DNA from 2 places in the Exiguobacterium sp. UBA3968 genome. Region 2 is predicted to be linked to the other one. Evidence: riboswitches for the same ligand, from Rfam matches in the RefSeq annotation. Region 2 holds a riboswitch; the other holds the start of a gene.
The links. Region 2 has a riboswitch for lysine ahead of B3S86_RS14815 (aspartate kinase). Riboswitches for the same ligand answer to the same signal wherever they lie in the genome.
Positions count from the first base shown of each region.

Region 1 (4,547 bases), on a different contig from region 2:
GTCGAGACATGAACGAATCGACGTACGATTCCGATCGTCGTAATGATTAAGACGATAATCAGTGTGGACAGATAAAAACCCTCCATTTGATCGACGGGTGTCAAAAAGTAACGTGTCCCGATGATCATTATACCGGCGACGATGGCGCTCGGGAAACCACCGAATAGCATAGCGATCGCGACTGGGATGATTCGTAAATCCACACGGGCGACATCAATCTGAATGCCATTGAATATCAACAAAACTGCAATCAGACCACAGACACTTCCCAATATGAGGCGTGTACTCCAGCTGGAATTCAGCGAAATACGTGGTCGATTCCGAAATGGCAAGAATAAGAGAGTAATCGTCGTGAACAGTAGACAAAAGTTAATGATGAATTGATTCATGATGGACAACAAATCCTCCCAACTCCCCCAGCTAACAGATTTCCATATATATACTCCAGTATACTCATCTAGGTAACGGTTAGACAGAGGTAAATGTTTAGATAAAACATAAAAAACGGTAGAAAATCTACCGTTTTTTATGAAGACGAAGTGAGCGTATCCTCATCCATCGTCAGTAAAATCTTATCGAAGACGCGAATCATCGTTTCCAGTTCTTCTTCTGTTAAAGTTCCGAAGCGATCTTGTAAATAGTTTCTTCGGACGACCTCGAGTTCCCGAAAAGCACGCTCTCCGTCATCCGTCAAAGCGAGGACAATCGAGCGACGATCTTCCGTCGAACGCGTCCGTGTGACATATCCTTGTTTATAGAGCTTATCCGTTAAAGCAGTGACTTGACTCGTCGCCAGCTCAAATTGTTCCGCAAGAAGTGTCGGACGCTGGGGACCGTTTTCTGAAAGACTCCGTAAGATGAAAAATTCGCTTCGGGTCGCTGTTCCTTCAAATAGTCGATTAAGTTCACGTCGCAGGGTACGAAGAATGACACGCATTTGTTCCTCGAGTCGGTAAGTCAGTAAATCACGTTCCTGTGGCATGCAAGCAGCATCCTTTCTCTCAGTGGACTTCTATCATTTAGTGTACTAAACATATCGGATTTTTACCATCTACTACCCCAGATTCAAAAAAGGCAATTGACAATTTCGTGGCGGTTTGTGTAATATGGCGTAGTAATAACTAATTTAATTCAGTTCTCACTCAACCAGTGGGATGGAGGTTGCAGTTCTTAAGAGTACGGTTACGGATGTCGTCAAGCGACAAATGAAGTGACCTGAAAGGAAGAATTGCCGAAATCAATCATCGCTTTGAAGATGATCGATTGGGATTAGATCGAATAGGTCTAATACTGTCACAAGTCGGGTATCACTTACTTGTGGAGAGCTATCTTTCACGACGGTAGAATGAGGCGCATTCATTTTATTATGTTGCGTTCTCATCTTCCATCTGGAAGATGAGGGCGCTTTTTGTTTTTTCATTCAAAAAGTGTCCTCTCAAAAAATCTAAACAGAGAGAAGCGAACGAAATGAACAAACTAGATGTGAAACAAACAACAGATTCGACAGCCGAAGGATTAAAACGTGGATTACAAGCCCGTCATATGTCGATGATCGCCATCGGTGGGGCAATCGGAACAGGACTTTTCATCGCGTCCGGTGCTTCCGTTGCAGCAGCAGGACCAGGTGGTGCACTCCTATCGTATGCAATCGTTGGTCTGATGGTCTACTTCTTAATGACAAGTCTTGGCGAAATGGCGGCGTATATGCCTGTCGCCGGATCCTTCTCGACATACGGGACAAAATTCGTCGATCCCTCATTCGGCTTTGCCCTCGGCTGGAACTACTGGTACAACTGGGCAGTCACGATCGCAGTTGAGCTCGTTGCAGCACAAATCGTTATGACGTATTGGTTCCCGGACGTTCCTGGATTTTACTTCAGTGCCTTATTCCTTTTACTCATGATCGGCTTGAACTACTTCTCCGTTAAAGGTTTTGGGGAAGCGGAGTATTGGTTCGCCATGATTAAAGTCGTCACTGTCATCGTCTTCTTAGTCGTCGGTGTTGCGATGATTTTCGGTGTCTTTACATCGGAGCCACCAGTTGGCTTTAAAAACTTTGCTCTCGGGGATGCGCCGTTCGTCGGTGGTATTCCTGCCGTCATCGGAATCATCCTCGTTGCTGGATTCAGTTTCCAAGGAACAGAACTAGTCGGAATTGCCGCAGGTGAATCGGAAAATCCGAAAAAAAACGTTCCAAAAGCAGTCAAACAAGTCTTCTGGCGCATTTTACTCTTCTACATCCTTGCGATTTTCGTCATCGGGATGCTCATTCCGTATACGAGCCCGAACTTGGTTTCCAATGACATCACGGACATTGCCGTTAGTCCGTTTACGCTCGTCTTTGAAAAAGCAGGTCTTGCGTTCTCGGCAGCACTCATGAACGCCGTCATCTTGACATCTGTTCTATCTGCCGGTAACTCAGGTATGTATGCTTCCACACGGATGCTGTATACACTTGCTCGTCAAGGAGATGCACCAAAGTTCTTTGCAAAAGTGTCGAAAAATGGGGTACCGCGTAACGCTTTGCTTGCAACAGGAGCAATCGGTGCGCTCTGTTTCTTAACATCGATGTTTGGTGGACAAGTCTACCTGTGGTTACTCAATGCTTCAGGTATGACAGGATTCATCGCATGGCTCGGAATTGCGATCAGTCACTATCGTTTCCGTAAAGGATTCCTTGCACAAGGTCATTCGTTGAAAGATTTACCTTACGTTGCACCAGCGTTCCCGTTCGGTCCGCTGTTTGCATTCGGTCTTTGTTTCCTTGTCATCGTTGGTCAAAACTATGCAGCATTCCTTGCTGATCAAATTGATTGGGTCGGGATTGCCGCGACATATGTCGGAATTCCGTTGTTCCTTGCCTTCTGGTTAGGACACAAATTCAAAAACCGGACGTCGATTGTTCGTTACGAAGAGATGGACTTCCCAGAACATCCACGTCAATCGTAATCAACGAGCCACCTTCAAATGAAGGTGGCTTTTTAGATGTCGCTTCAAGTAAGATGAAAGAAAAACAGGAGGCGATCTTCGTGAATTACTGGTACCACTTTAAGCGTGCCTTCTTACCGATCGCATTATTGCTTGTGACGCTTGCCTTGTACCAAATGATTTATCGTTTGAATAACATCTGGTACTCGCTTGGAGGACTTCTTCTTGTCTTCGCAGCAATTTACTTCGTCATGCGTCGCCTAAAAACGAACCCAGAGGATTGAATGAGCAGGAAAGTCGAGTCCATTCTCTGAACGCGGTAAAATAGAGACATACAGAGGAGGGGAAGATAGATGGCAAAAGCAATATTTGCAGGTGGTTGTTTCTGGTGCATGGTCAAGCCATTCCATAAATATGATGGGGTAGAGCAGGTCATTTCAGGATATACCGGTGGTCATACAGAGAACCCAACTTATAAAGAGGTCTGTTCGGAAACGACAGGTCACTTGGAGGCGGTTGAAGTCACGTACGATCCGTCCGTCATTACGTACGAAGAATTACTCGATATCTTCTGGCGTCAAATCGATCCGACAGACGGGGGCGGTCAATTCAATGACCGTGGTGAATCATATCAGCCGGCCATTTTTTATGTCGATGAAGCGCAGCGTGAAGCAGCTGAACGTTCGAAAGCAGAGCTTGACGCATCAGGACGTTTCTCGCGTCCGGTCGCGGTAGAAATTCGTCCGGAAAAGCCGTTTTGGCCAGCAGAAGAATATCACCAAGATTATTATAAAAAGAACCCATTCCGCTACCAGATGTATAGCGTCGGCTCCGGTCGTGCGAAATTCATTAAGGAAGCGTGGAAGGATCATGGTAAGGAAAAAGAATTGAAAGAGCGTCTGACACCGATTCAGTATAAAGTAACACAAGAAAACGGGACAGAACCCGCTTTTCGTAACGAATACTGGGATGAAGAACGTCCAGGTCTTTATGTCGATATCGTCGATGGTACACCACTCTTCACATCAAAAGATAAATTCCAGTCAAACTGTGGTTGGCCGAGCTTCGCTAAACCGATCTCAGAAGACAAGATGGAAGTCGAACTCGACACGAGTCATGGGATGACGCGGACGGAAGTACGTTCTGCGAATGCAGATAGTCATCTTGGTCACATTTTCGATGATGGTCCGACAGAGCTTGGTGGTCTACGCTATTGTATCAACTCAGCAGCGTTACGATTTATTCCGGTAGAAGAGCTTGATTCGGCAGGATACGGGGAATATAAAAAACATTTCGAGTAACATGTAGGGAGCAGTCAAACGATTTCGTTTTGACTGCTCTTTTTTTCAAATGGAAAGGAGAGGATCAGATGTTTCAGTCCGTGTATGAAGAGATTCGACAGATGACGATTGCAAAGGTACTTGATTTCTATGATCATGAAATCCGTCAGCTCGATGAGAAAGCACGTCAGGAAAAGTACGACAAGATGAGTTTGAGTCCATTTCGTTTTTTTCGGGGGAGTTCGCATCTTTTTTATTACGATGTGACCCGGATTCCGCTTGGTTTTGACACACCTCGTGATAAGCCAACTTGGATCCAAGGTGATCTTCACTTTGAGA
Region 1 is NZ_DGCW01000004.1:227,848-232,394, reverse strand. It holds gene B3S86_RS01345 (diguanylate cyclase) at 1-389, opposite strand, end outside; gene B3S86_RS01340 (MarR family winged helix-turn-helix transcriptional regulator) at 527-982, opposite strand; lysine riboswitch at 1,148-1,336, shown strand; gene B3S86_RS01335 (amino acid permease) at 1,468-2,949, shown strand; gene B3S86_RS01330 (hypothetical protein) at 3,030-3,212, shown strand; gene msrA (peptide-methionine (S)-S-oxide reductase MsrA) at 3,282-4,229, shown strand; gene B3S86_RS01320 (DUF2252 domain-containing protein) at 4,298-4,547, shown strand, end outside.
Region 1: it holds a riboswitch for lysine, as region 2 does, so the genes downstream of both, B3S86_RS01335 (amino acid permease) here and B3S86_RS14815 (aspartate kinase) in region 2, are expected to answer to the same signal.

Region 2 (4,547 bases):
TTCGCACAAGACTTTGTCTTGCCAGCACTTCAATATGGCGCCCATTACGAAAATGCCTATCCGTTGATCTCAGCGCTTTCGCGTCCATTGATCGCAGAAAAGCTCGTCGAAGTCGCACATCAGCATGGTGCGACGGCGGTCGCACACGGATGTACCGGAAAAGGGAACGACCAGGTCCGGTTCGAAGTTTCGGTCGCGGCACTTGATCCGTCACTCGAAGTCATCGCACCGGTTCGGGAATGGAAATGGTCACGGGAAGAAGAGATCGCCTACGCGAAAGAAAACAATGTGCCAATCCCGATCAACCTCGACAGCCCATACTCGATCGACATGAACCTTTGGGGACGGAGTAATGAATGTGGCGTCCTAGAAAATCCATGGACAGAACCACCACAAGACGCATATGCGTTGACGGTAGCACCAGAAGACGCTCCGGATCAGGCAGAAGAAGTCATTATCGGCTTTGAAGCAGGTGTTCCAGTTTCTATCAACGGGACGAAGTATCCATTAGCGAAACTGATTACGGAACTGAACATCATCGCTGGAGCACATGGGGTCGGACGGATCGACCACGTCGAGAACCGTCTCGTCGGTATCAAATCGCGGGAAGTCTATGAGTGCCCAGGCGCAACTGTTTTACTCAAAGCGCACGCTGCACTCGAGACGATTACATTGACGAAGGACGTCGCGCATTTCAAACCATTACTCAGCAAACAATACGCAGAAACAATCTACAACGGTCTCTTCCATGCGCCATTGACGAAAGGCTTGAAAGCTTTCTTGACGGCAACACAACAGGACGTTACCGGAGAAGTTCGCGTTAAACTGTTCAAAGGAAATGCAACTGTTACAGGTCGTCAGTCGGCTGTCTCGCTTTATGATGAGAAACTTGCGACGTACACGAAAGAAGATGCATTCGATCATGAAGCAGCAAAAGGCTTCATCAAATTACACGGTCTTGCCGTTTCAACGCATGCGAGTGTACATCGTCAGGCGGGTGTAACGAAATGACCAAACTCTGGGGTGGACGTTTTACGGAAAGTGCTTCCGCTCAAGCGGAAGCCTTCGGAGCATCAATCACGTTCGATCAAAAATTAGCAAGCGTTGATTTGAAAGGCAGTCTCGCACATGCACAGATGTTATTTGAACAAGGGATTCTCGCTCAAGATGAGTGGACACAAATCCAGCAAGGATTAAAGCAACTCGAAGCGACGTTAAAGGACCATTCCTACACATTAGCGGACGAAGACATTCATATGAATCTTGAGCGTTTGTTGACGGAACAGATCGGTCCAGTTGCAGGGAAACTGCATACGGCACGGAGCCGAAACGATCAAGTCGCAATCGATTTACATCTATGGATGGAGCAGCATGTCGAAGCGTTGACGACGGCATTACGCGAGCTCCAATCGGTCATTAAGGAACAAGCTGAGCAACATATCGAGACGGTTATGCCGGGGTATACGCATTTGCAACGGGCACAACCAATCTCGCTTGCGCATCACTTGCTCGCTTATTTCTGGATGTTCGAACGTGATGTCGAACGGTTGACGGACAATCAAAAACGAATTCGGAAATCACCACTCGGGGCAGGCGCGCTCGCGGGGACCACGTTCCCGATCGACCGTTTCCGTTCTGCCGAGTTGCTCGGTTTTGAGTCGGTCTATCCGAACAGTCTCGATGCTGTCTCCGACCGCGACTTCGTCATTGAATATCTCGGAATCGCCTCGACCGTCATGATGCATCTCTCACGTTTTTGTGAAGAAATCATCATCTGGGCGTCGCAAGAATTCGGCTTCATCGAGTTGTCTGACGCCTTCTCGACAGGCTCAAGCATGATGCCACAAAAGAAAAACCCTGATTTTGCTGAATTGATTCGTGGAAAAACAGGTCGCGTCTACGGCAACCTGATGGGCTTCTTGACGACGATGAAGGCATTACCACTCGCTTACAACAAAGACATGCAAGAGGATAAGGAAGGGGTCTTCGATACAGCAGATACCGTTCTCAAGTCCGTTCAAATCTTCACCGGAATGATTGAATCCGCGACGTTTAAGACCGAAGCGCTCAAGAAGGCGACAATGCAAGACTTCTCGAATGCAACGGAACTCGCCGACTACCTTGTAACGAAAGGCATACCGTTCCGGGAAGCGCATGAAATCGTAGGGAAAGCCGTCCTTTACTGTGTGCAGAACGGTTGTTTCCTGAAGGACTTGAATCTCGAGACGTATCAAACGTTCCATCCTGATATCACAGAAGACGTCTATCCGCTCCTCGATCCGGTTCAAGCAGTGGCACGCCGGACAAGCTACGGCGGTACAGGGTTTGCTGCCGTTTCGGAGCAACTCGAACTCGCGAAACAGCATCTTGCGAATTGACGAATTTTGAAAAAATCAGTCAAATGACTGGATTTAACAAAAGATGTCTGCTATAACTGTAACTAACAACCGACAGATAGAGGCGCGGATGACATGAGTAGCATCATTCTTGAAGGCAAGCATGCTGAATGATGTGAAAGGGGAAGTCCGCCGAAGTGAACGAGAAGATGCTTCTTCTTATTTGCTGGTACAACGGTTAAGATCCGTTGTACTGCCGAAACCGATGTTTCGGAGCGCTATCTTACGTAAAAGAACGAATGACTTTGTCTTCGTTTGTCCGATCGTGATAACGACGGGCCGTAGGAACGCTCCTACCGGCCCGTCGTTTTTTTCTGTATCGGGACAAAGGAGATAGGATTGTGACAACTGTACTTAAATTTGGTGGAAGCTCGGTTGCGACTGTCGAACAGATTCAGTCTATTGCGAATTATTTGAAGAGTCGCGCAGCCGAAAGTGAAAAACTCGTCGTCGTCGTTTCGGCGATGGGCAAGATGACAGATTCTTTGATCGCTCAGGCACAAGCCATCACGGATCGCCCTGAGCGGCGAGAACTCGATCGGTTGCTTGCCATCGGAGAAGAACAGACGATTTCATTACTCAGCATCGCCCTCAACTCGCTCGGTGTCAAAGCGTTATCGCAAACGGGCGCGCAAGCAGGGATCAGCACGATGGGCGTGCATACGAAAAGTAAAATCAAACAGATCGATGGAGATCTATTACGACAAAAACTCGAAACGTACGATGTCGTCATCGTCGCCGGATTCCAAGGTGTCAACGAACTTGGTGACGTGACGACACTCGGACGAGGCGGATCGGATACGACGGCTGTTGCTCTTGCGGCAGTCCTTGATAAACGGTGTGAAATCTACACTGATGTCGACGGTGTGTATACGGCTGATCCACGAATCCATGCCACTGCTCAACCGATTCCGCACATCTCATATGATGAGATGATGGAGATGAGCGCTCTCGGGTCGAAGGTCATGGAAATGCGGAGTGTCGAATTAGGAAAAAAATACGGCGTACACATCTTCGTCGGGAAAACACTTGAATCAAAAAGGGGAACATGGATCATGGAAGCGACGGAAACAATGGAACAAAAAGCGGTCACGAGTGTCAGTGTCACGAAGAACGTCTTGACGGTATCAATCAAACACGTACCGCAAACGAACGCAGCAGTAGCCGATATCTTCGAACTCTTATCGAACCGTCACGTCAATATCGACATGATCAGTCAAACGACGTTCGACAGTGACATCTTCTTATCGTTCTCTTGTCCACTCGACGAAGAAGAGTTCCTCGATGAAGCATTGAAAGATATCATGGATCGCTTCACGACAGTCAAGGTCGATCGCCACGATCAGCACGCGAAGTTGTCTGTCGTCGGAATCGGGATGCGGGATGCGACAGGTGTTGCCTCAAAGTTGTTCGCGATCTTCCGAGCAGAGAACATCCCGTTCTATCAAGTCACGACATCAGAAATCAGCATCTCGTATACGATTGCACAAGCAGATATTGAACGGACGGTTGCAGCGATTGCAAACGCGTTCGAGTTATAAGGAGGAAAACAGCATGTATCATGTAGCCGTCATTGGAGCAACCGGCGCCGTCGGTCAAAAAATGTTACAAGTACTCGCAGAACTGGATTTCCCGGTCAGCCGCTTATCCGCCTATGCTTCTGCTCGTTCAGCAGGGAACACGGTACAGTTCAAAGGAGAAGACATCACGATTCAAGCGTTGACACCGAACATTACGGAAGACGGTATCGATGTCGCGCTGTTCGCAGCGGGCGGAACGATCAGTGAACAATATGCCCCTTTACTAGCTGAAAATGGAACACTCGTCGTCGATAACTCAAGTGCCTTCCGGATGCAGGAGACGATTCCACTCGTCGTACCAGAAGTTAATCCACAAGCAATTCAAGCGATGGATCGCTTAATCGCGAATCCGAACTGTTCGACGATTCAATCCGTCGTCGCCTTAGCACCGCTCCAGTCACTGGGATTCGAACGGATCAATTACACGACGTATCAGGCAGTATCGGGTTCTGGTCAAAAAGGGATCGAGGACTTGGCGCGTGGGGCGCGCGGAGAAGAACCTGTCAATTATCCGCATCCGATTCACGATAACATCTTGCCGCATATCGATGTGTTCCTTGAGAACGGCTAT
Region 2 is NZ_DGCW01000008.1:175,993-180,539, reverse strand. It holds gene B3S86_RS14825 (argininosuccinate synthase) at 1-1,011, shown strand, start outside; gene argH (argininosuccinate lyase) at 1,008-2,378, shown strand; lysine riboswitch at 2,448-2,625, shown strand; gene B3S86_RS14815 (aspartate kinase) at 2,738-3,937, shown strand; gene B3S86_RS14810 (aspartate-semialdehyde dehydrogenase) at 3,951-4,547, shown strand, end outside.